DNA from 3 places in the Kitasatospora sp. NPDC093550 genome. Region 2 is predicted to be linked to each of the others. Evidence: riboswitches for the same ligand, from Rfam matches in the RefSeq annotation. Region 2 holds a riboswitch; each other region holds the start of a gene.
The links. A riboswitch is a leader RNA that binds a small molecule or an ion and turns the genes downstream of it on or off. The one in region 2 is predicted to bind cyclic di-AMP.
Positions count from the first base shown of each region.

Region 1: it holds a riboswitch for cyclic di-AMP, as region 2 does, so the genes downstream of both, ACIRD3_RS32925 (M23 family metallopeptidase) here and ACIRD3_RS17860 (peptidoglycan DD-metalloendopeptidase family protein) in region 2, are expected to answer to the same signal.
Region 3: it holds a riboswitch for cyclic di-AMP, as region 2 does, so the genes downstream of both, ACIRD3_RS29320 (transglycosylase family protein) here and ACIRD3_RS17860 (peptidoglycan DD-metalloendopeptidase family protein) in region 2, are expected to answer to the same signal.

Region 1 is NZ_JBIWJF010000029.1:25,196-30,553, forward strand. It holds gene ACIRD3_RS32915 (GNAT family N-acetyltransferase) at 1-482, opposite strand, end outside; gene ACIRD3_RS32920 (hypothetical protein) at 525-1,400, shown strand; gene ACIRD3_RS32925 (M23 family metallopeptidase) at 1,512-2,360, opposite strand; cyclic di-AMP (ydaO/yuaA leader) riboswitch at 2,373-2,531, opposite strand; gene ACIRD3_RS32930 (YiaA/YiaB family inner membrane protein) at 2,729-3,019, shown strand; gene ACIRD3_RS32935 (alpha/beta fold hydrolase) at 3,146-3,973, shown strand; gene ACIRD3_RS32940 (TetR/AcrR family transcriptional regulator) at 4,014-4,580, shown strand; gene ACIRD3_RS32945 (sensor histidine kinase) at 5,153-5,358, shown strand, end outside.
Region 2 is NZ_JBIWJF010000010.1:27,863-42,246, forward strand. It holds gene ACIRD3_RS17815 (pyridoxamine 5'-phosphate oxidase family protein) at 1-259, opposite strand, end outside; gene ACIRD3_RS17820 (aminotransferase class I/II-fold pyridoxal phosphate-dependent enzyme) at 294-1,631, shown strand; gene ACIRD3_RS17825 (GDSL-type esterase/lipase family protein) at 1,943-3,145, shown strand; gene ACIRD3_RS17830 (NAD(P)/FAD-dependent oxidoreductase) at 3,285-4,643, opposite strand; gene ACIRD3_RS17835 (HipA family kinase) at 4,925-5,680, shown strand; gene ACIRD3_RS17840 (DUF3037 domain-containing protein) at 5,677-6,093, shown strand; gene ACIRD3_RS17845 (MarR family winged helix-turn-helix transcriptional regulator) at 6,196-6,651, shown strand; gene purB (adenylosuccinate lyase) at 6,747-8,177, shown strand; gene ACIRD3_RS17855 (MFS transporter) at 8,219-9,673, opposite strand; cyclic di-AMP (ydaO/yuaA leader) riboswitch at 10,070-10,250, shown strand; gene ACIRD3_RS17860 (peptidoglycan DD-metalloendopeptidase family protein) at 10,253-11,203, shown strand; gene ACIRD3_RS17865 (DUF2470 domain-containing protein) at 11,672-12,391, opposite strand; gene ACIRD3_RS17870 (RidA family protein) at 12,603-13,031, opposite strand; gene ACIRD3_RS17875 (IclR family transcriptional regulator) at 13,058-13,807, opposite strand; gene ACIRD3_RS17880 (sugar kinase) at 13,804-14,384, opposite strand, start outside.
Region 3 is NZ_JBIWJF010000022.1:27,677-33,034, reverse strand. It holds gene ACIRD3_RS29330 (SDR family NAD(P)-dependent oxidoreductase) at 1-203, opposite strand, end outside; gene ACIRD3_RS29325 (cytochrome P450) at 481-1,830, shown strand; cyclic di-AMP (ydaO/yuaA leader) riboswitch at 2,082-2,248, shown strand; gene ACIRD3_RS29320 (transglycosylase family protein) at 2,254-3,045, shown strand; gene eno (phosphopyruvate hydratase) at 3,296-4,582, shown strand; gene ACIRD3_RS29310 (septum formation initiator family protein) at 4,752-5,234, shown strand; partial or broken gene ACIRD3_RS29305 (DUF501 domain-containing protein) at 5,206-5,358, shown strand, end outside.

The DNA of each region.
Region 1 (5,358 bases), on a different contig from region 2:
CGTCCCTCCAGCCGGAACCCGAGGCCGGCGAGGACCGTGGCCGAGGCCGTGTTGTCCACCGCGACCCTGGCCTCCACCCGGGGCAGCTCCAGGGTGCGGAAGGCGAAGTCGCAGAGCAGGCCGGTGATCTCGCCCGCGTAGCCGCGTCCCCAGGACTCGCGGCCGAGGACGCAGCCGAGGTCGGCGGAGCGGTGCCCGTCGAGGGTGAGCGAGGCCTGCCCGATCGGGGTCGCGTCCTGTGGGTCCGGCGCGTCGGCGAGCCTGGTGACGGCGAGCCGGTAGGTGTCCCGTTCCTCGGCCATCGCCTCCTCCAGGTAGAGCTCGATCTGGTCGGCGCAGGTCTCGCGGTCGTGCGGTGCGAAGGGCAGGTGACGGGTCACCTCCGGGTCGCCGAACAGCGCGTGCAGCGCGTCCACGTCGCCATCGGTGTGGTGGTACTCGCGGATGGCCAGGCGGGGGCCGGTGAGTCGTACGGGGACCATGGCTGCCGACCCTACCCGCCCCCGACGGCTACCGTTCGGACTATGAACGACGATGACCTGCGGCTCGCCCCGCGCACCAGGGCCGCCGACCTGCTCGCCTGGGCGGCCGAGCAGGGCCGCGCGCCGGTGGCCGAGGAGCCGCTGCGCACGGTGCTGGCGCTGCTGGAGCTGGGCGAGGGCAGGATGCACGACGGCTGGCCCGAACTGACCTCCAACGCGGTGGAGCACCTGCTCTACGAGCGGCTCCACCTGTACGTCCAACCCGCGCCCGAGGCGGACCCGCTCGCGTACGGCGACGCCGTCCGGCTGCTGGTCGACCACCAGCGGGCCGCCCGGCGGCTCAACGCCAAGCGCCAGGAGCGGCTGCACGCGGAGGCCGAGTGGCAGGGCGAGGTCGCGGCCGGGCTGTTGCGCCGCGCCGACCTGGTGACCTGGCCCCGGCTGTACGCACTGCTGCTGCACGCGCACGGGGTGGACGTCGCGGACGGCGAGGCGGTGCGGGACTGGCTGGTCGGCTTCGGCGGGCTCGCGGAGGAGGAGCGGCTCGCCGCGTTCGAGGCGCTGGCACCGGCCGGCTGGCTGGACGAGCCGGACGAGCAGGGCTGGGGGCCCGGCCGGGTGCTGTCGGTCGGCATGGCCACGGACGGCGCCCGGCGGTTGCTGGAGCAGGGGCTGATGCGGCGCAGCTACCGGAACCTGGCCGAGCTGACCGCGCTCGGGCGGCCTATGCCGGACGAACTGGCCGGGGACTTCGGGCAGTTCGAGGAGGCGGCGGCCGGCGCGGCGCTCGACCTGTTCGGGGAGTGGACGGTGCCGGGGCTGCCGCGGCTGCTGCTGGAGGAGTTCCCGGAGCTGGCGCCGGAGCCGGGCCCGGAGGAGATCGACGCGTACCTGGCGCAGCTGCCCGCGGAGGAGTGAGAGCGGCGCGACGGCGCGAGAAGCCCCCGGTCGCGTGCGGCCGGGGGCTTCTCGGTGTCCGGGGGCCTCGGGCGCCGGGGGCTTCCGGGCGGCCGGGGCTCTCGGGCGTCGTTACGGGGTGAGGCCGCGCTGCTGGAGCCAGGGCTCCGGGTCGACCGGGGCGCCGCCGCCCGGGCGGACCTCCAGGTGCAGGTGCGGGCCGGTGACGTTGCCGGTCGCGCCGACCTTGCCGATCTGCTGGCCGGCGGTGACCCCGCCGGAGCCCTTGATGATCGAGGAGAGGTGGCAGTACCAGATCTCGGTGCCGTCGGGCAGGGTCTCGACGATCCGGTAGCCGTACGAGCCGGACCACCCGGCCGAGGTGATGGTGCCCTGGCCGAGCGCGTAGACCGGGGTGCCGGTGTCGGCGGCGAAGTCCAGGCCGGTGTGCAGGTTGGCCCAGTAGCGGGCGCTCTGGCCGTAGTGCGCGGAGAGCCGGTAGTCCTTCACCGGGAGGGTGAGCGCGGCGGCGCGCTTGGCCTCGGCCTCCGCGGCGGCCCGCTTGGCCTCGGCCTCCTTGGCGGCGGCCTTGGCCTCGGCCTCCTGCGCGGCCTGCACGCGGGCGGTCTCCTCGGCGGCGGTGCGCTGGCTGTCGGCCTGCTGCTGGATGCGGGCGGCGAGCGCCAGGCCGGGGTCGGCGGAGAGGGCGACCGGGCTCTCGTCCGGGGCCTCGACGGCGGGGGCGGCGGCCGGGGTGGCCGAGGCGAAGCCGGTGGCACCCAGGGTGGCGGCGACGGCGGTGACGCCGAGCAGCGGGGAGGCTCCGCGCGTCTGACGCGGCATCCGGTGGCGGTTGGTCTCGGCCTCGGGACCGAAGGACTCGGGACCGGGGGACTCGGGCCCGTCCGGACCGGGGTGGTCGAGGAGCTGGGTACCGGCTGCGGGGCCGGCCGGGTGTGCCGGGGTGTGCGTCGACGCCACGGAGGCGCGCTCCTTTCCTTCCTTCGCGCCTACCGGGTTAGCTGACGGGTTCGGAGCAGGAAGGTCTCCTACGGCCGGGCCGGAGCCCCGCCGATTCACCCCAAGGAACGTGGTTCCCCGGCTCCCTGACCTGCCCGGAGGCCGGCCGGCGGGATTAGGCGACGGCGCACGGTGCCGTCTGGGTACGGCGTTGACGACCGCGCTGCGTTATCAGACGTTAATCCTAGGACGCCCTGATTCCAAGCCATCCGTCCGGGACCGCTGGGGAGCAGGTGATCGGACGTCAACGAACGACCCCCTCATACGAGCACCCCATCTGAGTACTCCTACTCATGTGCGGCCCGACCCGGCGGCCGCATCCTGACGCCATGAGCGCACCGATGAAGAACCGCACCACGGCCGCGTACTACGTCCAGGCCGTCCTCTCCTTCGCCCTGTCGGGCATCGCCCTCGCCGTCGGGATCGCCTACCTGCCGGTCGGCGGCTGGACCCGGGCGTTCCTGGGGATCGGGCTCCTCTACACCGTCACCTCCGCGTTCACCCTGGCGAAGGTGATCCGGGACCGGAACGAGTCCGCCGAGATCGTCAGCCGGGTGGACCAGGCCCGGCTGGAGAAGCTGCTCAGCGAGCACGACCCGTTCAAGGTCGAGGGGGTCTGAGACCCGGACCCCCTCCCCCCTCTCCTCGGTCGGTCGAGGGCTTGACGGCTAAGGCTATTAGCCTTAGCTTTATGGCTATCGGCAGCACCGCCGATGCACCGCAGCAGCGGACCGAGGAGGCCCACCATGAACGCCACCATCACCCCGGAGACCCAGTACCTGACCGTCCCCGGCGGGCGGATCGCCTTCGACGACACCCGCCAGGGCGACGGCACCCCCGTCGTCCTGCTCCCCGGAATGCTCGACAGCCGCGCCGCGTACCGGCACCTGCGCCCGCTGCTCGTCGCCGCCGGCCACCGCGTCATCACCATGGACCTGCGCGGCTTCGGCGACTCCTCCATCGCCTGGGACGACTACGGCCCGGCCGCCATCGCCGGCGACGTCCTCGCCCTGCTCGACCACCTCGGCATCCGGCGCGCCGTCCTCGCCGGCAACTCGTACACCGGCGCGACCGTGGTCAAGGCCGCCGGGGACGCGCCCGAGCGGATCGCCGGGATCGTCCTGATCGACGCCTTCGTCGAGAACCCGCAGCCCGGCACCCTGATGCGCGGCGTCCTCGGCCTGATGGGCGCGGCACTGGTCCACTGGCCCGCCTTCTGGGGCTTCTACCTGCGCCGGATGGCCTTCCCCGGCGCCAAGCCCGCCGACTTCGACGACTACGTCAACGGACTGGTCGCCGCCCTGCGCACCCCCGGCCGGAAGACCGCCACCCGCGGGTACGTCACCGGCGACTCGGCGCCGACCGGCTGGACCACCGCGGTGCGGTGCCCCGCGCTCGTGGTCATGGGCAGCAAGGACCCCGACTTCCCGAAGCCGGAACTCCTCGCCGACCGGCAGGTCGCGGCCCTGGGCGCGCGGAAGGCGATGATCGAGGGATCCGGGCACTACCCGATGGCCGACAACCCGCAGGCCACCGCGGACGCCCTGCTGCCCTTCCTCGCCGAACTCGCCTGAGCCACCGGCCCCCGCCCCGCTTCCGTACGGAGACCCGACCATGCCCCGCGTAGGACTGACCCCCGACCAGGTCGTCGACCACGCCCTCGCCCTCATCGACGACCAGGGCGCCGAAGCCCTCACCCTGGCCGCCGTCGCCGCCCGGGCCGGCGTCGCCACCCCCTCGCTGTACAAGCACGTCAGCGGCGGGCTCGCCGAACTCCGGCGGCTGATCGCCGTCCGGGTCACCGAGGAACTGGCCGACCGCCTCGCGGACGCCGCCGTCGGCCGCAGCGGGGACGGCGCCGTCGCCGCCGTCCTGCGCGCCTACCACGCGTACGCCGTCGAGCACCCGCACCGCTACAACGCCCTCCCCCAGGCCCCGCAACTCGACGACGACCTGGCCCGGGCCGCCGCCCGGCTCGTCGGCGTGATCGTCGCCGTCCTGCGGGAGTACGGCCTCGACGGCTCCGAGGCGATCCACGCCGCCCGCACCGTCCGCTCCCTCGCCCACGGATTCGCCTCCCTCACCACCGCCGGCGCCTTCCAACTCGCCGAAGACCTCACCACCACGCAGGACCGCCTCATCACCACCCTCACCACCGGCCTCCGCACCTGGCCGGCCTGAGGAGCCCCCCGCACACGAGAAGCCGCCCGTCAGGGCCTCCGACCGAGAGACGTGCACCAGAAGTCGGGCATGCCGCACTGCCGCCGGGACGGCTGGATGCCCCGGCCGGTGTACGCCGGCGGTCTGGTCGAGGACCGCGAGGGGGACTACGACGAGTCGGTGCAGCGGACGCTCGGCGGGCTGGAGCCGTGGACCCGGCAGACCGGGCCGGGGCTGATCGGGCCGGCGCCCGCGCTGGAGCGCCCGGCCGGTCCGCTCACCCTGGACGTGACCGAGCGGCGGTCCCGGCCGGACGGCGTGCCCCTGCTGCTCCTGCACCGGATGTCACAACTTCCGCAACACCTTGCACACACACCCCACACATCCCGGAGCGCGAATCGGCCATCAGGCGTGACTTCGCCGTGGCGCGGGTGGCCCGGTGACACCGTTCCGAGGCACCGCCAGGCGGGGTGGTCGGGGGCGAACGAGGCCGGATTGAGGCCGGATTGACTCGATATTGACGAGATCCGGTCACTTGGCGAGATCCGTTCACACCTTCGTAGGATCATCACCCTAGAATTCGCCGCGTGACGATGACTCAGTGGTCCGTAACGGCAACCGGCGTACTCGCCGTCCTCGCCCTCGTGGCCGCCGCGCGCTACCACGCCGTGTCCGTCACCCACCGCCGCCGCTCCGCCCGGCTGCAGCGCGAACTCGACCGGCTGCAGGAGCAGCTCAGCACCGAACTCTCCCGCCGCGGAGCCGAACTGGCCGCCGTCCAGCAGGAGCAGGAGCTCAC
Region 2 (14,384 bases):
TGCCCTGCCCGCCGGAGGCGCCGCGCATCGGGCGGCTGCCGGTGGAGCCGTGGACGTAGAGCCGGCTGCCGACCCGGGCGTAGATCGTCGGCAGGACCACCGGGGCGCCGTCGGCGACGAAGCCGAGGTGGCAGATGTACGCGCTGTCGAGGATGGCGTGGATCGCGTCCTGCTCCCAGGTGGCCCGGTCCTTGTAGCGGGTGGGGGTGGTCCTGGGGGTGCGGGAGTAGGTCGGCGACCCTTCCGTGGTGTCTGACATGACATCCTCTATGTACTAGTGCATAATTTGCTTTGTGCTAGGAGACTATCCGCTGAAAGGGCGACGCGCCAGCGAAATCGCGGCCCACATCGAACAGGGCGTGAGCAGCGGACTGCTCGCCCCCGGAACCGCGCTGCCCCCGCTGCGCGACCTCGCCGCCGAACTGGGCGTCAACCCCAACACCGTCGCCGCCGCCTACCGGCTGCTGCGCGACCGGGGCGTGATCGAGACGGCCGGCCGCAAGGGCAGCCGGATCCTCCCCCGGCCCGCGCTCACCCCGCGCGACCAGATCCGCATCCCGGTGCCCCCGCACGCCCGGGACCTCTCCGCCGGCAACCCCGATCCGGCGCTGCTGCCCGACCTCGGCCCGGCCCTCGCGGCCGCCGCCGAGGCCGCCCGGGCCGAGCCGGTGCTGTACGGGCACGCGGCCGTCGACCCGGAACTGCTCGCCCTCGCCCGCGCCTCCTTCGAGGCCGACGGCCTGCCCGGCGGCCCGGTCGTCGTCGCCTCCGGCTCGCTCGACGCCATCGAACGCATCCTCGGCGCCCGGCTGCGCCCCGGCGACGCGGTGGCCGTCGAGGACCCGGGCTGGGGCAGCCTGTTCGACCTGCTGCCCGCGATGGGTCTGAAGCACCTGCCCGTCCGGCTGGACGACGAGGGCCCGTTGCCCGACGCGCTCGCGGCGGCGCTGACCGAGGGCGCCAAGGCCGTCGTGGTCACCAGCCGGGCGCAGAACCCGACCGGCGCGGCCGTCGGCGCGCGCCGGGCCGAGGAGCTGAGGGCCGTCCTGGCCGGGCACCCGGGGGTGCTGCTGATCGAGGACGACCACGGGCACGGCATGGTCGACCAGGCGTACCACCCGCTGGTCGGCGCCGGGTCGCGGCACTGGGCGGTGGTGCGCTCGGCGGCCAAGGCGTACGGGCCGGACCTCCGGGTCTCGGTGGCGGTCGGCGACGCGGAGACCATCGGACGGGTCGCCGGGCGGCTGCGGCTCGGCGCCGGCTGGGTCAGCCACCTGCTGCAGCGCACCGTCGCCGAACTGTGGCGCAGCGACGCGGCGCCGGCCGCGCGGGTGGCCGCCGCCTACCGGGCCCGGCGGGACGCGCTGCTCACCGAACTGGCGGCGCGCGGGATCGAGGCGCACGGGGAGAGCGGGCTGAACGTCTGGGTGCCGGTGCCGGACGAGACCTCGGCGCTGGCGGCACTGGTGCAGCGCGGCTGGGTCGCGGCGCCCGGTGCGCGGTACCGGATCCAGTCGCCGCCCGGGCTGCGGTTCACGGTGGCCCGGATGGAGGCCTCGCAGGCCAGGGAGTTGGCGGAGGACCTGGCGGCGGTGCTCGGGGCGGGGGAGGGCGGCTCCCGGCTGGTGTGAGGTCCGGGGCGGGGCCGGAGGTGGGGATCGGCGGCGGGGACCGGAGGTGAGGACCGGCGGCGGGGACCGGAGGTGAGGACCGGAGGTTGGCTGGACAAGTGTGGCGGGCGTGAACCACGGGCGGCCTCCCGTCATCGTCCGCCGACCTGGTCTGAACCCGGCGGTAACGAATGCGGAAACCTGCTGCAGATACCTAGCGGTAACAAGCGGGGGCATGTCATCTTCATCGCGCCACCGGCCGGCGGCCCACCCTCACCTACGCGTCTTCCCGTCCCCATCACACGGGGAGACCGAGCCGCAGGAGTTCCGCCGTGCCCGAAAACAGTTCGAGCATCACCCGCAGCGCGCCTCCACTCGGACGACGGCTGCTCACCGCAGCCTCCGCCCTCCCGCTCGCCCTCGCGGGCCTCGCCGTCGCCACGCCGGCCTCCGCCGCCCCGGCCGCGACGGCCGCCGTTCCCTCCGGCCCCACCGCCAGCGTCACGCTCGGCGACAGCTACATCTCCGGCGAGGCCGGCCGCTGGAAGGGCAACTCCGCCGGTACCAGCGGCAGTCGCAACGGCAGCGACCGCGCCTGGAACGGCAGTTCGTACGACCCCTCGCGGGTCTACGGCGCCACCGCCTCCAGCGGCTGCGACCGCTCCGACGTCGCCGAGGTGGTCAGCGCCTCGACCGGGGCCCAGAACGAGATCAACCTGGCCTGCTCCGGCGCCGTCACCGACAACGTCTTCCGCGCCTCCAACGGCGGTCAGTCCTTCAAGGGCGAAGCCCCGCAGGCCGACCAACTGGCCACCGTGGCACGGCAGAACAACGTCAAGCTGATCACCCTGTCGATCGGCGGCAACGACCTCGGCTTCTCCGACATCATCGCCGGCTGCGTGAAGGACTACCTGATCTGGTACTCCTACTGCCACGACGACGCGCAGGCCCAGATCGACGGCAAGATGCCCGCCGCGATGGCCGGCGTCGGCAAGGCGATCGACGAGATCCGCGCGGTGATGTCCGACGCCGGCTACGGGCAGTCGGACTACCGCCTGGTGCTGCAGTCCTACCCGTCGCCGATCCCGCGCGGCGCCGAGATGCGGTACCCGGAGAGCGGCTGGACCCGGTCCAACACCGGTGGCTGCCCGTTCTGGGACGGGGACGCCGACTGGGCCCGCGACACGATGGTGCCGCAGATCTCCCAGGCGCTGGCGGGTGTCGCCGCCGCCAAGGGCGCGCAGTTCCTCGACCTGTCGGACATGCTGCAGGGCCGCGAGGTCTGCTCGACGGCCACCAGGCAGCCCACCGCGACCACCGGCCCGTCCGCGACCACCAGCGAGTGGGCGCGCTTCCTGGACGGCGGGCTCAACTCCACCCAGGGCGCGCTGCAGGAGTCGATGCACCCCAACTACTACGGCCAGCAGGCGGTCGGGCGCTGTCTGACGCTGCTCTGGGGCCGGTCGAGCGGCGACTACGCCTGCCACAACACGGCGGGGCAGGACGCGAGCGGGATGTACCTGACCGCGCGGTGATCGCTCCGGTGACCAAGGTGCGGACGGTTTCCGTGAGTTCGCACTGAGTGCGTCATGGGTTCGTACTGAGTTCGTATGTGCACGTGCTTCGGCGCCCCCGCAGCCTGGCTGCGGGGGCGCCGAAGCCGGGGGGCGGAGGTCAGCCCTTGGCGAGCAGGGACTGGGCGTGCGCCCGCACCTGATCCTTCGTCAGATAGGCGTCGGTGTACTCGAAGTCCTGCAGCCGGGCGGGCTGGCGGGCGAGGAAGCCGGTGCGGACGAAGTCGTCCCCGGCGGTCGCGTTGAGCAGCCAGTTGGCGCCCACCCGGAACTTGGCCACATTGGTGCGCATCGCCATCAGGTGGTAGCCGCGGGCGACCAGCTGGGCGGGCACCCCGCGCAGCTCCACGCCGACCGGCTTGGAGACCGCGTCCTTGCCGCCGAGGTCCACCACCAGGCCCAAGTCCTTGTGGTAGTAAGGCTCCAGGGGCTGGTTGCGGAGCGACGCCATCACGTTGTTCGCCACGGCGCGGCCCTGCCGGGCGGAGTGCTGGGCGGTCGGCGGGCAGACCGCGCCGTCCCCCTTGGCGAGGTCCGGCACGGCGGCGGCGTCACCGAGCGCGAACACGCCCTCGAACTGCGGCACCCGCATCTCCGCCGTCACGGCCAGCCGGCCGCGGACCGTCTCGGCGTCCAGGGTGCCGATCAGCGGGCTCGCCGCCACCCCGGCCGTCCAGATCAGCGTGCGGCAGGGGAGCACCCGGCCGTCGGTGAACTTGACCGACTCGGCACCGACTTCGGCCACCGAGACCCCCAGCGACACCTCGATGCCGCGGCCCCGCAGCACCTCCAGGGCGGCCTCGCCGAGCGGGTCGCCGAGCTCCGGCATCAGCTTCGGGGCGATGTCGATCAGGTGCCACTTGATCTGCCGGGCGTCCAGCCGCGGGTAGCGGTGGGCGGCGGCCGTGGTCAGGCGCTGCAGGCAGGCGGCCGTCTCGGTGCCCGCGTAGCCGCCGCCGACCACCACGAACTGCAGCCGGGACTCGCGCTCCCGCTGGTCCAGGGTGGCCGAGGCGAGGTCGAGTTGGGCGATCACGTGGTCTCGGACGTAGGCCGCCTCGGCGAGCGTCTTCATGCCGCGGGCGTAGTCGGTGAGACCGGGGATGTCGAAGGTGCGGGTGACGCTGCCGGGGGCCAGCACCAGGTAGTCGTACCGCTGCGCGACCACCTCGTCGGTGATCTTGCGGACGACGCACACCTTGGACGCCGGGTCCACGCCGATGGCACCGCCGGGGACGATGTGGGTGCGGCGCAGGGAGCGGCGCAGGGAGACGGCGACGGACTGCGGGGTGAGGACGCCGGCGGCGACGTGGGGGAGGAGGGGGAGGTAGAGCTGGTAGCTGAACGGCGTGACCAGCGAGATCTCGGCCTCCGAGGGTGACAGCTTGCGTTCGAGGCGGCGGGCGCACTCCAGGCCGGCGAAGCCACCGCCCACGATCAGGATCCGAGGTCGTTCCATCGCTCATCCCTTTGCCGTGAAGGTCCCCATTACTGTCCGCCACACTCGCACGGAGCAGCGGGGGCTGCCACTGGGGTGGGGCGGATGAGGGAGAGGGGGAGTGGGGGTGGGGTGGGGTGGATGAGGGGGGTGGGGAGTGTGGGGTGGGTGGGGGCAGCTGGGGGCTGCCACTGGGGTGGGGCGGATGAGGGGGGTGGGGTGGGTGGGGGCAGCCGGGGGCTGCCACTGGGGTGGGGCGGATGAGGGAGGAAGGGGAGGAGCGGCACCGATAGGGTGGGGGCGTGCTACCCGAGGTGACGGCGATCCGGTACGTGACGCCACTGCGAGAAGGCGGCTCGATGCCGGGCCTGGTCGAGGCCGATGATCGGCGGCTGTACGCGCTGAAATGGGTCGGTGCGGCGCAGGGGCGCAAGGCGCTGGTCGCGGAGGTGCTGGCCGGGGAGCTGGGCCGGCGGCTCGGGCTGCCGGTGCCGGAGCTGGTGACCGTCGACCTGGACCCGGTGCTCGCGCGCAGCGAGCCGGACCACCAGATCCAGGACCAGATGCGGGCCAGCGGCGGGACCAACCTCGGGATGGCCTTCGTCAGCGGGGCGCTCAACTTCGACCCGCTCTGCTTCGAGGTGGATCCCGAACTCGCCGGCCAGGTGCTCTGGTTCGACGCGCTGATCGGCAACGTCGACCGGTCCTGGCGCAACCCCAACCTGCTGGTGGCGACCGGCGGGCTGCGGCTGATCGACCACGGTGCGAGCCTGATCTTCCACCACAACTGGCCGGGTGCCGCCGCCTGGGTGCGCCGCCCGTACGACGCCTCCGACCACGCGCTGCTGCGCGCCCAGCCGGACCTGGCCGCCGCCGACAAGGCGCTCGCGCCCCTCGCGGAGGCGGCGGTCGAGGCGGCCGTGGCGGAGATCCCCGAGGTCTGGCTGGCGGACGAGTTCGGCTTCGACTCGCCGGACGAGGTGCGCGCCGCGTACCGTGCCCAGCTGACCGAGCGACTGGCCGGTCCGCGTGACTGGCTGCCGGAGGTGCCCGTATGAGCGAGTCGTCGAGGTCCGCGCTGCCGGCCGTGGTCGAGCTGCACGACTACGAGTACGCCGTGATCCGCGCGGTGCCGAGGGTCGAGCGCGGGGAGTGCGTCAACGTCGGGGTGCTGCTGTACTGCCGGCAGAGTTCGCAGCTGGCGGCGCGCACCCACCTGGACCAGGCGCGGCTGCTGGCGCTGGACCCGGTGGTGGACGTGCAGGGGGTGCGGCGGGCGCTGCACGGGATCGAGGCGGTCTGCCTGGGCGGTCCGCAGGCCGGGCCGGCGGCGGGGGACAGCCCCGGGCAGCGGTTCCGCTGGCTGACCGCGCCGCGGAGTGCGATCGTCCAGCCGGGGCCGGTGCACACCGGGCTGACCGCGGACCCGGACGCGGAGCTGCGGCGGCTGTTCGACCAGCTGGTGCTCTGAGTCGAACGGGGAAGCGGCCGGAGCGGCGGCGTGAGGCGGCTCGCGGACGGTTGCCCCGGTCAAAGCTTGAGTTGCTGAAGCACCTGGTCGTACCCTGAGCCCATGGGTTCGACAGCGACGACGACCGTACCGACCAACGCCGAGCTGATGGAGGCGTTGGCCGCCGTCGGCGCCGCGTACTTCCAGGACTTCGCGGCGGCCGCGGCCCGGCACGGGCTCTCCTCCTCGCAGGCCAAGGCGCTGGGCGCGGTGCAGGAGCCGGTGCCGATGCGCGCGCTGGCCGGACGGCTGGGCTGCGACGCGTCGAACGTCACCGGGATCGTGGACCGGCTGGAGTCGCTGGGCCTGGCCAACCGGGAGGCGGCGGCCGGTGACCGCCGGGTGAAGATCGTGGTGATCACGGCCGAGGGCCGGGAGATCCTGAGCCGCATCCGCAGCGAGATGGGCCGCACCCACCAGGCCTTCGAGGCGATGACCGACGAGCAGCGGATCGCCCTGCACTCGATCTGCACGCAGGTGCTGCCGGTGCTGGCGGGCCGCACGGTCGGCGCGCAGTAGCCCGCACGGCCGGCGCGCAGTAGCGCCAAGACTCTACGGGCGTAGCGCGTTGGCGGCTGCAGGCGGCGTGACCTCGGCTGTTAGGCTTGCGAAGCGTGAGCGCGAAGCCCCAGATCCCCAATGTCCTGGCCTCCCGGTACGCCTCGGCGACCCTGGCCCAGCTGTGGTCCCCCGAGCACAAGGTGGTCCTCGAGCGCCACCTGTGGCTCGCCGTCCTGAAGGCCCAGCAGGACCTCGGTGTCGAGGTTCCGGCGGACGCCGTCGCCGACTACGAGCGGGTGATCGACCAGGTCGACCTCGGCTCGATCGCCGCCCGTGAGCGGGTCACCCGCCACGACGTGAAGGCCCGGATCGAGGAGTTCAGCGAGCTCGCCGGCCACGAGCAGATCCACAAGGGCATGACCTCCCGGGATCTGACCGAGAACGTCGAGCAGCTGCAGATCCGCCAGTCGCTGGAGCACGTGCGCGACCGTACGGTGGCCGTGCTGGTCCGCCTGGCCAAGCTGGCCGCCCAGCACTCCGAGCTGGTCATGGCCGGCCGCTCGCACAACGTGGCCGCGCAGGCCACCACCCTGGGCAAGCGCTTCGCCTCGATCGCCGACGAGCTGCTGGTCGCCTTCCGCCGCCTGGAGGAGCTGATCGCCCGCTACCCGCTGCGCGGGATCAAGGGCCCGGTCGGCACCGCCCAGGACATGCTGGACCTGCTCGGTGGCGACACCGAGAAGCTGGCCGAGCTGGAGCGCCGGGTCGCCGGGCACCTCGGTTTCGACCACGTGCTGACCAGCGTCGGCCAGGTCTACCCGCGCTCGCTGGACTTCGAGGTGCTCACCGCCCTCGTCCAGCTGGCCGCCGCGCCGTCCAGCCTGGCCAAGACCATCCGCCTGATGGCCGGCCACGAGCTGGTCACGGAGGGCTTCAAGGAGGGCCAGGTCGGCTCCTCCGCGATGCCGCACAAGATGAACACCCGCTCCTGCGAGCGCGTCAACGGCCTGGCCGTCATCCTGCGGGGCTACGCCTCGATGACCGGCGAGCTGGCCGGCGACCAGTGGAACGAGGGCGACGTCTCCTGCTCGGTGGTGCGCCGGGTCGCGCTGCCGGACGCCTTCTTCGCCTTCGACGGCCTGCTGGAGACCTTCCTGACCGTCCTCGACGAGTTCGGTGCCTTCCCCGCCGTGGTCGAGGCCGAGCTGGACCGGTACCTGCCGTTCCTCGCCACCACCAAGGTGCTGATGGGCGCGGTGCGCGCGGGCGTCGGCCGGGAGACCGGGCACGAGGTCATCAAGGAGCACGCCGTCGCCTCCGCGCTGGCGATGCGCGCGGGCGCCCGGGAGAACGAGCTGCTGGACCGCCTGGCCGCCGACGAGCGGATCCCGCTGGACCGGGCCGCCCTGGACGCGCTGCTGGCCGACCGGCTCTCCTTCACCGGTGCGGCCGGCGCCCAGGTCGCCGAGGTGGTCCGCCAGGTGGAGGCCGTCGCGGCCGCCTACCCGGAGGCCGCCAAGTACGCGCCGGGCGACATCCTCTGAGAGGTCGGTCTCCCCTGCGGCGTCCGTGAGGTGACGTCGCGTCAGTTGTCGGGCGAGGGCCCCGCCGCCGAACCGGTGGCGGGGCCCTCGCGCGTCTGGACGTGGCCCGGGTCGTACGGCGGGGTGGTGGTGCCGCAGGGCCAGTCGCAGTTCGGCTCGGCGACCGGCTGCTCCTCGGGCGCCAGCACGTTGCCCCGGACGGTGGCGAAGGCGATCAGCCCCCCGCCCGCCAGCAGCCCCGCACAGATCAGCATCGCGGTGTGGAAGGCGGAGTCGACGGCGGACGGCACCCGGTAGTCGTCGCCGCTCAGTCCGGCCAGCGCCGGGAGCGCCGCCACCGCGAGCAGGCCGGCCGCGCGGGCGGCGGCGTTGTTGACCCCGCTGGCGATGCCCGCGTGCCGGACCTCGACGGCGGCCAGCACGGTGGCCGTCAGCGGCGCGACCAGCAGGGTCATCCCGCAGCCCATCACCGTGACGGCGGGCAGCACGTCCGTCCAGTAGGAGGAGCCCGGGCCGGTGCGGAGCATCAGCAGCACCCCGACCGCGCACACCATCGGGCCCACGGTGAGCGGGATCCGCGGGCCGATCCGCTTGCCGAGGCGTCCGGCCCGCGCCGACAGCAGCAGCATCAGGATGGTGATCGGCACCAGCGCGAAGCCGGAGACCAGCGGCGAGAAGCCGGCGACGATCTGCAGCTGCACCACCAGCAGGAAGAACACGCCGCTGAACGCCGCGTACACGCAGAGGGTGACCAGGTTCACGGCGGTGAACAGCCGGGAGGAGAACAGGCCGAGCGGCAGCATCGGTTCGGGCGCCCGGCGTTCGACGGTGACGAAGGCGACCCCGAGCAGCACGCCGATCACCCCGCTGACCCAGACCGCGGGGGACACGCCCTCGCCGGCCGCGGTCAGCGCGTAGGTGATCGCGCCGAGGGCGAGGGCGGCGAGCGCCGCGCCGAGCACGTCGAAGCGGCCGGTGGCGCTCTCGTCCCGGCTCTCCGGTACGGACCGGGTGGTGACCGCGATCACGGCCGCGGCGAGCGGCAGGTTCAGCAGGAAGATCCAGCGCCAGCCGGGGCCGTCCACCAGCCAGCCGCCGAGGAAGGGGCCGACCGCGGCCGACACCCCACCGAGGCCGGACCACAGCCCGACCGCGGCCGAGCGGTCGTCAGGGTGGAACACCGCCTGGAGCATGGCGAGCGAGCCGGGGGTGAGCAGTGCCCCGCCGATGCCCTGGACGGCGCGGGCGGCGATCAGCACCTGGATGTTCGGCGCGGCGGCGCAGGCGGCCGAGGCGACGGCGAACCAGACCACGCCGATCAGGAAGACCCGGCGCCGCCCGTACCGGTCGCCGAGCGCGCCGCCGAGCAGGATCAGGCCCGCCAGGGTGAGCAGATAGGCGTTCAGCGTCCATTGCAGGGACGCCAGGGAGGCGCCCAGGTCGGCGCCGATCCGGGGCAGGGCGACGTTCACCACGGTGCCGTCGAGCATCGCCATGCTGGAGCCGAGCACGGTTGCCAGGAGTACCCAGCGACCCTGCGCGCTGCCCAGGCGCAGGGTGCCGGCTTCGGAGGTGGCCACGGCCCGATCCTGCGTCCTGCGGGGCGCACGTGACAAGGGTCACCGGAGGGCGTGTTGGTGCTGAGCGGTCCGTGCCCGGACGGTCGCACGGTGTCGCCGACGTCGGCGCAGGGTCGTGGATCAGTGGCGCGGGGTGAATGGATTGTGTACACACCGTGCAGCGGACCATTCGGAGGGTCACCGTCCGCCGGGGGGTCGTTGCCGATTCAAGAGATCGACATTGCTTCACCCGAACGGATGGGTTTTAGTTCAGCGACCGCCCGGCCAGTCCGGACGGATCCACCGGGTGGAACGCCGAGTCCTGCCGCTGCCCGGAGGTTCGAACTGAACTCTGTACGGCAGGAGCGGGGGACCCACAGGTAAGTCGCCGGACCGGAGTTCGCGCCTCAAGGCGCGGGCGTCCAGGGCCGGCTCGGGGTGAAGCCGCGCATGCGGCCGGGCAACTCCAGCCCGAACCCGACAGCTCACCTCGCAGGCGTCGGAGAGGAAACTTCCATGCCTGCTCAGGCTCGTCGTATCGCCCTGCCCCGCGCCGCCCGCATCGGCATCGCCACCGCCGTCACCGGCGTTTCCTTCGCCCTTCCGCTCGTCACCGCGATGAGCGCCCAGGCCCACACCGCCCCGGTCGCCCCGGTCGCCCCGGTCGCCGCCTCCAGCGCTGCCGCCGCCGCGGACTCCGCCGCCGAGGCCAAGCCGGCCGCTGCGGCCAAGGCCGCCGAGAGCTACCGCGTCGTCAGCGGCGACACCCTGTCCAAGATCGCCGACGCCAAGAACGTCGAGGGCGGCTGGCACGCGCTGTACGAGCAGAACCGCTCGGTCGTCGGTGCCAACCCGAACCTGATCTTCCCGGGTCAGCAGCTCGCGCTCACCGGCCACGCCGCCGCCCCGGCCGCTCCGGCCACCCAGGCCCCCGCCCCCAAGCCGCAGGCGAAGGTCCAGGTCAAGACCGAGGCCGCCAAGCCGTCCGCCCCGGTGCAGACCCAGGTTCAGACCGCCGCTCCGGCCCCGGCCGTGACCGCCGCTCCGGTCGCCGCGACCTCCGGCTACGTCGCGCCGCTGGCCAACCCGAAGCTCGGCACCGCCTACGGCGTGGCCGGCTCGATGTGGGCCTCCGGCCACCACACCGGCCAGGACTTCGTCGCCTCCACCGGCACCCCGCTGCGCGCCGTCGCCAACGGTGTCGTGGTCAAGGCCGGCAACGGCGGCGCCTACGGCAACGAGGTCGAGATCAAGCTCGCCGACGGCCACTACGCCGAGTACGCGCACCTCTCCGTGATCGGCGTGTCGATCGGTCAGACCGTGACCGTCGGCCAGCAGATCGGCCTCTCCGGCGCCACCGGCAACGTGACCGGCCCGCACCTGCACTTCGAGATCCGCACCGGTTCGGAGTACGGCTCGGACATCGACCCGGTCGCCTACCTGCGCGCGCACGGCGTCGCGCTCTGACCCTGCCGGGGTTTCAGAACCACCGCTGCTGCGGAGCGAATCGATCCTCCGGGATGGTCATGTCGGGTGACCGCTCGACCGGGTGATCGCCGCACAGTGGACATGGGCGCGGGACACGCCCAGGCCGGCCCGGCTCGTGGGACCAACCTCCCTCGCGAGCCGGGCCGGCCGCTGCCGTTTCCGGGGTGCCGGGCCCTCGGGGCCTTCGGGTGCGGGCGTCAACTTCGCTCGGTCGGTGGCCGGTTGTCGGATGGTCGGCTCGTTGCGCGGGGCGGTCGCGGCCTCCGCTGCTGTCGCGGGACAGCGCCCGTCCGGGCGGGAGCGTCGGGGCAGACGAGGGGGCCGGATGGCCGTCCGGGGGTGGTGTGGCGATCGGCGAGCGGTCCGCGGGAGTCGGATCGCACTGGAGGACGCGGTCGAGCGGTGCGTCCGCGGGGGCGGGAAGGGGGCGCGGTTGGTCCGGGCGGTTCAGTTGTGGTGGGCCGGGAGGCCGTACCGGGCGGCGGACAGCAGCTCGTGCATCCGCCGGCCGAAGTCCTCGGTGTCGCGGGCCGGTTCGGGGAAGACCAGGCGGACGTCGCGGTGGCCGTCCGGGTGGTCCAGGCGCAGCACCAGGCCGTGGCGGTCCAGGGCGAGCGGGCGGACGTCGGGGTTGCGGGCTAGCAGGGCCGGGTCGAGCAGCCGGGTGAGGGCGTCGAGCGCGTCGGGGTGCTCGTCGGCGACGTGGGTGAGCATCGCGGCCTCGTGGCGGGCCATCGGGTCGGGGGCGGCGAGGGCGAGCTCGGCGGCGGTGACCGCGCCGGTGCCGTACGGGGTGGCGAGGACGGCGTGGGCGACGTCCACGTGCAGGTGGACGCTGAGGCCGTCGTCGGCGAGGTGGGCCAAGCGCAGCCGGCCGGCCAGGGTGAGGCGGGCGCGGACGCGGTCGCGGACGGCGACGGGGGAGACGTCGGTGACGTCGAGGACGACGGCGAGGCCCTCGGCGGCGCGGGCGAGGGCCGTGGTGAGCGGCGCGTCCAGCGGGGCGCGCATCCGCAGGCGGGAGCGGTGGACGGAGACCGGGGTGTCCAGGTCGTGCCGCTCGCCCAGGGCGCGGACGGTGAGCGAGGAGGTCGTGCTGAGCAGGCTGAGGATCCGTTCGGCGGTGGTGGGCTCGGGGACCTCGGTGTCGCCGGTGGGCAGGCTCATGGACGGACCTCCAGTTGGTTAGGTGAGCCTAACCTAACGTTGGCGGTGGGGTGTGGCAAGCAGGGGTGGGGCCGGCAGGGGCGTGGCCGGCAAGGGGGCGGCGGGCGGGCGTGTGGCGGGCGGGGATGCGCGGCGGGAGCCCGGGTGTGCCGAGGGCCCGGACGCGGGTTCATCGAGGGGAGGCGTCCGGGCCCTGGAGGGTGGGGCGGCGTCAGGCGATGACGGCCTGGGCGTCGATCTCGACCAGCATCGGCTCCTGCGGGAGCTCGACGAAGACGGTGGTGCGGCAGGGCTTCACGCCGCCGGGCTCGATGTTCTCCTCGATGAACTCCGCGTAGACCTCGTTCATCAGCGGGAAGTCGGCGCGCTTGGTGAGGTAGACGCGGAACATCACCACGTCCTCGATGGTCGCTCCGCCGGCCTCGACGACGGCCTTGACGTTCTCCAGGGTGCGCCGGGTCTGCGCCCTCACGTCGCCGTGGTGGAGGTACTCGCCGGTCGCCGGGTCCTGCGGGCCCTGGCCGGAGACCTGGAGGATCGGGCCCTTGCGGACGCCCTGGGAGAACACCCAGGCGGGGGCGGGGGCCCCGTCGGTGCGGATCTCGGTCTTCCCGGCGGTCGGGGCGTGCTCGGCGGACATGGATCTCCTTGGGGTGTGACGGATCGTCAGGTGTGGTCGGGGCGGCCGCAGTCGGCCGAGACGGCGCGAGCGGTGGCGAGCAACTGCGGGAGGAGGTCCAGCACCTCTTCGTACGGGAGGACGACGTCCGGGACGGAGATGGACGCGGCGGCGACGACCCGTCCGCTGGCGTCCCGGATCGGCGCGGCCACGCAGTTGATGAAGGCCTCGTGCTCGGCGTGGTCCTGCGCCCAGCCCTGGGCGGCGACCTTCTCCAGCTCGGCGAGCAGGGCCTCGGGGGTGGTGAGGGTGCGCTCGGTGTGCCGGACGAAGTCGATCCCGGCCACCACCCGGCGGCGCTCGGGCAGCGGCAGGTCGGCCAGCAGCACCTTGGAGACGGCGGCGCTGTGCAGCGCGGCACGCAGGCCGATCCGGGAGTACATGCGGACCGGGTGGCGGGAGTCGAACTTGTCGATGTAGACCACCTCGCCGCCCTCGTACGCGGCCAGGTGCACGGTCTGGCCGGTGGCGGCGTTCAGCTCGGCCAGGTGCGGGCCGGCGATCCGGCGGACGCCGCGCTGCTCCAGGGCCAGGCCGGAGAGCGCGAAGAGGCCGGCGCCGAGGTGGTAGCGGTAGGCCGCGTCGCGGTAGACGAACCGCTCCTCTTCGAGGCTCTGGAGCAGCCGGAGCACGGTCGTCTTGTGGACGCCGAGCACCTCGGCGAGCTGGTCGAGGGAACGTTCGCCCTCGCCGAGCTCGGCGAGGATGCGCAGGGCGCGGGTGACGGTCTGGCTCATCGTGCTCCGCTCCGGGGACTGGGGTCCGTGCTGATGGTGTTCGGGCGGCCGGGCCGGCCCGGGGCGGCGGGCGCCGCGCGGCCGGTGGGCAGGGCCGGGCCGGTGATGCCGTCGGCGGTGATCCGGGTGGCGGCCCAGTCGTCGGGGGAGGCGTCGAGCAGCGCCGACACCACGGCGGCGGGCGGCAGTTCGGCCTGGTCGCCGTGGGAGGTCAGTGCGCAGGCGGCGCTCAGGTGGCCGAGCCGCAGCCGACGGCGCTGGTCCAGGCCGCGGACGGTGCCGGCCAGGTAGCCGGCGGCGAAGGCGTCCCCCGCGCCCGTGGCCTCGACCACCTCCACGGCGAGGGCCGGTTCGGTGACCGCCGTGCCGTCCCGCTCCACGGCGGTGACGTACCGGTCCGCGTCCTTGACCACCAGGGTGGCGGGGGACGGGAAGCGGCGGCGCAGGGCGGCCGGGTGGCCGGTGCCGAAGGCGGCCTGCGCCTCGTCGGCGCCGAGCAGCAGCAGGTCGGCGGCGTCCAGCAGGGGCGGCAGTACGGCCGGATCGCGGTCCCGCCACAGCGAGGGGCGCCAGTTGA
Region 3 (5,358 bases), on a different contig from region 2:
CTGGGGCGGCGGATGTCGCCGGAGACGCCGACGACGGGGCAGCCGGGCCGGTCGAGTTCGGCGGCGAGGTCCTCGGCGACCCCGACGTGCTGGTCGGCGATCAGCATTCCGGCGGTGCCGGCCGCGGCGAACCGGCGGGCGAGGTCGGCGCCCGACCCGCCGTCGAGTACCGCGATGACGACGACTGACCCGCTGACCCGCATGGTCTGCTCCTCCCTGTGGGCGACACCGCACCGGCGCCCACGCGTACTGCGGAGGATCGTAGGCACGTCCTGACCCTCCGCAACAGGGATTACCCCTCAGGTGACCAGGCTCACGCCCGGTGTCCGGCCAAGAGCTGTCCAAGACCCGGCCACGGGCCGTCCACGAACCGGCCACGGGTCGTCCACGGAGCGTTGGCGCGCCGGTCGCACGCCGTTGACACGGGGGTCGCGGCCGCCGACGGACGGGGGTCGCGCACCCACCGGATACGGTCGTCCCATGCCAGCTCAGCCCGACCCCGCCCGGCCCGCCGCCGCCCCGTCCGACGCCTCCGCCCGACCCTCCGCCGCGCAGCCCGACGCCCCCGCCCCGGAGCTGTTCACCTGGGAGTTCGCCGCCGATCCGTACCCCGCCTACGCGTGGCTGCGGGAGCACGCCCCGGTGCACCGCACCACGCTGCCGAGCGGCGTCGAGGCGTGGCTGGTGACCAGGTACGCGGACGCCCGGCAGGCGCTCGCGGACAGCCGGCTGTCGAAGAACCCGGCGCACCACAGCGAGCAGGCGCACCGCACCGGCCGGGTGGGCATCCCGGGGGAGCGGCAGGCGGACCTGATGACCCACCTGCTGAACATCGACCCGCCGGACCACACCCGGCTGCGCCGACTGGTGTCGAAGGCGTTCACCCCGCGCCGGGTGGCGGAGTTCGAGCCGCGGGTGCAGCAGCTCACCGACCGGCTGATCGACGGCTTCGCGCAGCGCGGCTCGGCGGACCTGATCCACGAGTTCGCCTTCCCGCTCCCCATCTACGCGATCTGCGACATGCTGGGCGTGCCCACCGAGGACCAGGACGACTTCCGCGACTGGGCCGGGATGATGATCCGACATGGCGGCGGCCAACGCGGCGGCGTGGGGCGGGCGGTGAAGCGGATGCGGGCGTACCTGCTGGAGCTGATCCACCGCAAGCGTGCCGACCTCGGGGACGACCTGATCTCGGGCCTGATCCGGGCGAGCGACCACGGCGAGCACCTGACCGAGAACGAGGCCGCCGCGATGGCCTTCATCCTCCTGTTCGCCGGTTTCGAGACGACCGTGAACCTCATCGGCAACGGGACGTACGCGCTGCTGCGTAACCCGGAGCAGCGCCGGCTGCTGCAGGAGTCGGTGGCGCGCGGGGAGAGTGCGCTGCTGGAGACGGGGATCGAGGAACTCCTGCGCTACGACGGTCCGGTGGAACTGGCGACCTGGCGGTTCGCGACGCAGCCGCTGTCGATCGGCGGGGTGGACATCCCGGTCGGCGATCCGGTGCTGGTGGTGCTGGCGGCCGCCGACCGTGACCCGGCCCGGTTCGCCGACGAGAACACCCTGGACCTGGCCCGAACGGACAATCCCCACCTGGGTTTCGGGCACGGCATCCACTACTGCATCGGCGCCCCGCTGGCCCGCTTGGAGGGGCAGGCCGCGCTGGCCACACTGCTTTCCCGGCTGCCCGATCTGCGGCTCGCGGAAAGCCCCGAGAATCTGCGCTGGCGGGGTGGCCTGATCATGCGTGGCCTGCGGGAACTCCCGGTGGAATTCAGTCCGGAGAGCCGCTCCCCACACACGCCTCCGCGCGCCGTTCCGCGCCCTTGACGCATCGGCGGTAACGGGCGCGGCGCCGGGCGACGCGCTGACGGAACGTCGCCGGGCGGCCCTCGGCGGGGGTGTGAACACCCATCAATCCGGACATAGCGACGCCGTTGGTAGGCGATCGGACACGCGCCGTAATTTCTGTGTGATATCGGTGATATGAGCTTGTGATTGGTCTGAGGATCTGTCTACTCTCCCTGGAGTTCGCAGCTGCGGACCTCGTGCGCGGAACGCCGAATCCTGCCCGCCGCGTCACGGGAAACCGACCAGAACCCTGGGCAGGGGCGGGGGACCCAGGTTTGTTGCCGTCCCCACGGCTTGGGGTGAAGCCGCCCGGGCGGAATCGATTCCGCGTACGGCGGCCGGGCCACCTCCCGGTCCGAACCCGACAGCTCACCTCGCAGGCGTGCGGAGAGGGACCTCTTCATGCTGTTCGTTGGAACTGGCCGTCATCGTCGTCGCACCCAGGCCGAGAAGGCCATCGCCGTCGCCGGGGTGGCCGGCGTCGGACTCGCGCTGCCGCTCCTCACCGCCACCGGCGCCTCCGCCGCCCCGGCCTCCACCTGGGACTCCGTCGCCCAGTGCGAGAGCGGCGGCAACTGGAGCATCAACACCGGCAACGGCTTCTACGGAGGCCTGCAGTTCACCTCCAGCACCTGGAAGGCGTACGGCGGCACCGCCTACGCGCCGCAGGCCCACCAGGCCAGCAAGGGCCAGCAGATCGCGATCGCCGAGAAGGTGCTCGCCTCGCAGGGCCCCGGCGCCTGGCCGGTCTGCTCCAAGAAGGCCGGTCTGACCAAGGGCGGCGCCCCGGCGTCGGTCGACACCTCCTCGGACGCCAAGCCGCAGTCCGCCCCGCAGCAGCAGACGCCCAAGCGGCAGGCCCAGAAGCCGGTGGAGAAGCCGGCCCAGAAGCCCGAGGCCAAGCCCGCCCAGAAGCAGGGCCCGAAGCACGCCGCGCCCCAGCGGGCCGAGAAGCCCGTCGAGCAGTCGGCGCAGCAGTACGTCCCCAAGCACGCGGCCCCGCGCCCCGCGCAGCCGGCCCCGTCCGCGCAGAGCGGCCACGACTACACCGTCCGCGCCGGTGACACGCTGTCGACCATCGCCGCCGCCCAGGGCGTGTCCGGCGGCTGGCACGCGCTGTACGAGCAGAACCGCTCCACCGTCGGCGGCGACCCGGACCTGATCCTGCCCGGCCAGGTGCTGCACCTCGGCTGAGCCGCCACACCCGGCGCGGTGGGGGCCGGTCGTACCGGTCCCCTTCGTCCGCATTCGCCCGCCCCGGTGGGACAAGGTGGGACAAGCAGGTGAACTACCGGTGGGTAGCGGGGCCACACGCTGAGACGGGACCGAGGCGGAGGTGGCCCCGGGAGCCCGGGCGGTTAGGCTCTGGTCCGTAACGACTCCGCAATCGTCCTGCCGACAGCACCACCGTCAGCCGGACCCTGCTTCCGCAAGGAGATGCCTCGTGCCGTCCATCGATGTCGTCGTAGCCCGTGAGATCCTCGACTCCCGCGGCAACCCCACGGTCGAGGTCGAGGTCGGCCTCGACGACGGCAGCACGGGTCGTGCCGCTGTCCCGTCGGGTGCCTCCACCGGCGCCTTCGAGGCGCTGGAGCTGCGCGACGGCGACAAGAACCGCTACTTCGGCAAGGGCGTGGAAAAGGCCGTCCTGGCCGTCATCGAGCAGATCGGCCCGGAGCTGGTCGGCTACGACGCCACCGAGCAGCGCCTGATCGACCAGGCCATGCTCGACCTGGACGCCACCCCGGACAAGTCCTCGCTCGGCGCCAACGCCATCCTGGGCGTCTCGCTGGCCGTCGCGCACGCCGCCTCCGAGGCCAGCGACCTGCCGCTGTTCCGCTACCTGGGCGGCCCGAACGCGCACCTCCTGCCGGTCCCGATGATGAACATCCTCAACGGCGGCTCGCACGCGGATTCCAACGTCGACATCCAGGAGTTCATGATCGCCCCGATCGGCGCGGAGTCCTTCTCCGAGGCCGTCCGTTGGGGCGTCGAGGTCTACCACACCCTCAAGGGCGTGCTGAAGGAGCGCGGCCTGTCCACCGGCCTCGGCGACGAGGGCGGCTTCGCGCCGAACCTGGACAGCAACCGCGAGGCCCTGGACCTGATCACCGAGGCCATCCAGAAGGCCGGCTATGTGCCCGGCCGGGACATCGCGCTGGCCCTGGACGTCGCCGCCTCCGAGTTCTACAAGGACGGTGCCTACCAGTTCGAGGGCAAGGCGCTCTCCTCCGCCGAGCTCATCGAGTACTACGCCGGGCTGGTCGCCGCCTACCCGCTGGTCTCCATCGAGGACCCGCTGGACGAGTCGGACTGGGACGGCTGGAAGGCCATGACCGACAAGCTGGGCGACAAGGTCCAGCTGGTCGGCGACGACCTGTTCGTCACCAACCCGGCCCGCCTGGCCAAGGGCATCGAGACCGGCACCGCCAACGCGCTGCTGGTGAAGGTGAACCAGATCGGCTCGCTGACCGAGACCCTGGACGCCGTCGAGCTGGCCCAGCGCAACGGCTACCGCTGCATGATGTCGCACCGCTCCGGCGAGACCGAGGACGTCACCATCGCCGACCTGGCCGTCGCCACCAACTGCGGCCAGATCAAGACCGGTGCCCCGGCCCGCTCCGAGCGCGTCGCCAAGTACAACCAGCTGCTGCGCATCGAGGAGATCCTCGACGACGCCGCCGAGTACGCCGGCCGCGGCGCCTTCCCGCGCTTCCGCTCCGCGGAGTAGTGCGCACGGTCGCTCCGCGGACCGGCAAGCGCGGCGAGCACGAGGGCTGAGCACCCGCGAGTAGCGCAAGCCTGACCGGTGCCCCGCCGTTCACCCCGTAGGGTGGACGGCGGGGCACCGTCGCGACCAGGAGGGGATACCGGAGATGGCAGGCTGGAGGATCCCGGGCTTGGCGGCCCGGCCTCGGTTCACGAGCCGGGCGACCGTCCTCGTCCTGGTGCTCTGCTCGCTGGTGGCGATCCTCGCCTACCCGACGCGGCAGTTCATCTCCCAGCGCGCCGAGATCTCCGCCCAGCGGGCGAAGGCCGACCACGCGCGCCAGCAGGTCGAGCAGCTGCGCCGGGAGAAGGCCCGCTGGCAGGACCCGGAGTACGTCAAGGCGCAGGCGCGCGCCCGGCTGCACTACGCGGTGCCGGGGGAGACCCCGTACATCGCGGTGGACCCGGCCGGGCAGGACTCCGCCAAGCCCTCCTCGTCCGCCGCCGGCGCCCCCGCCACCGGTGCGGCCACCGGCCAGGCGAGGGCCGCCAAGCCCTGGTACAGCAGCATCTGGGACTCGGTCGACGCCGCCGACGCGGCCGCGCAGGCCCCCGCCCACCCCCTTCCGCTCCCACCGTCCCCCGTTGGAGACACCTCCCCCCATGACCACTGAGAACCACCCCGCCGTCTCCGACGCCGACGTCGCGGCCATCGCCGCCCAGCTCGGCCGGGTGCCGCGCGGCCTGCGCGGCGTGGCGCACCGCTGCCCCTGCGGCAACCCGGACGTCGTGGAGACG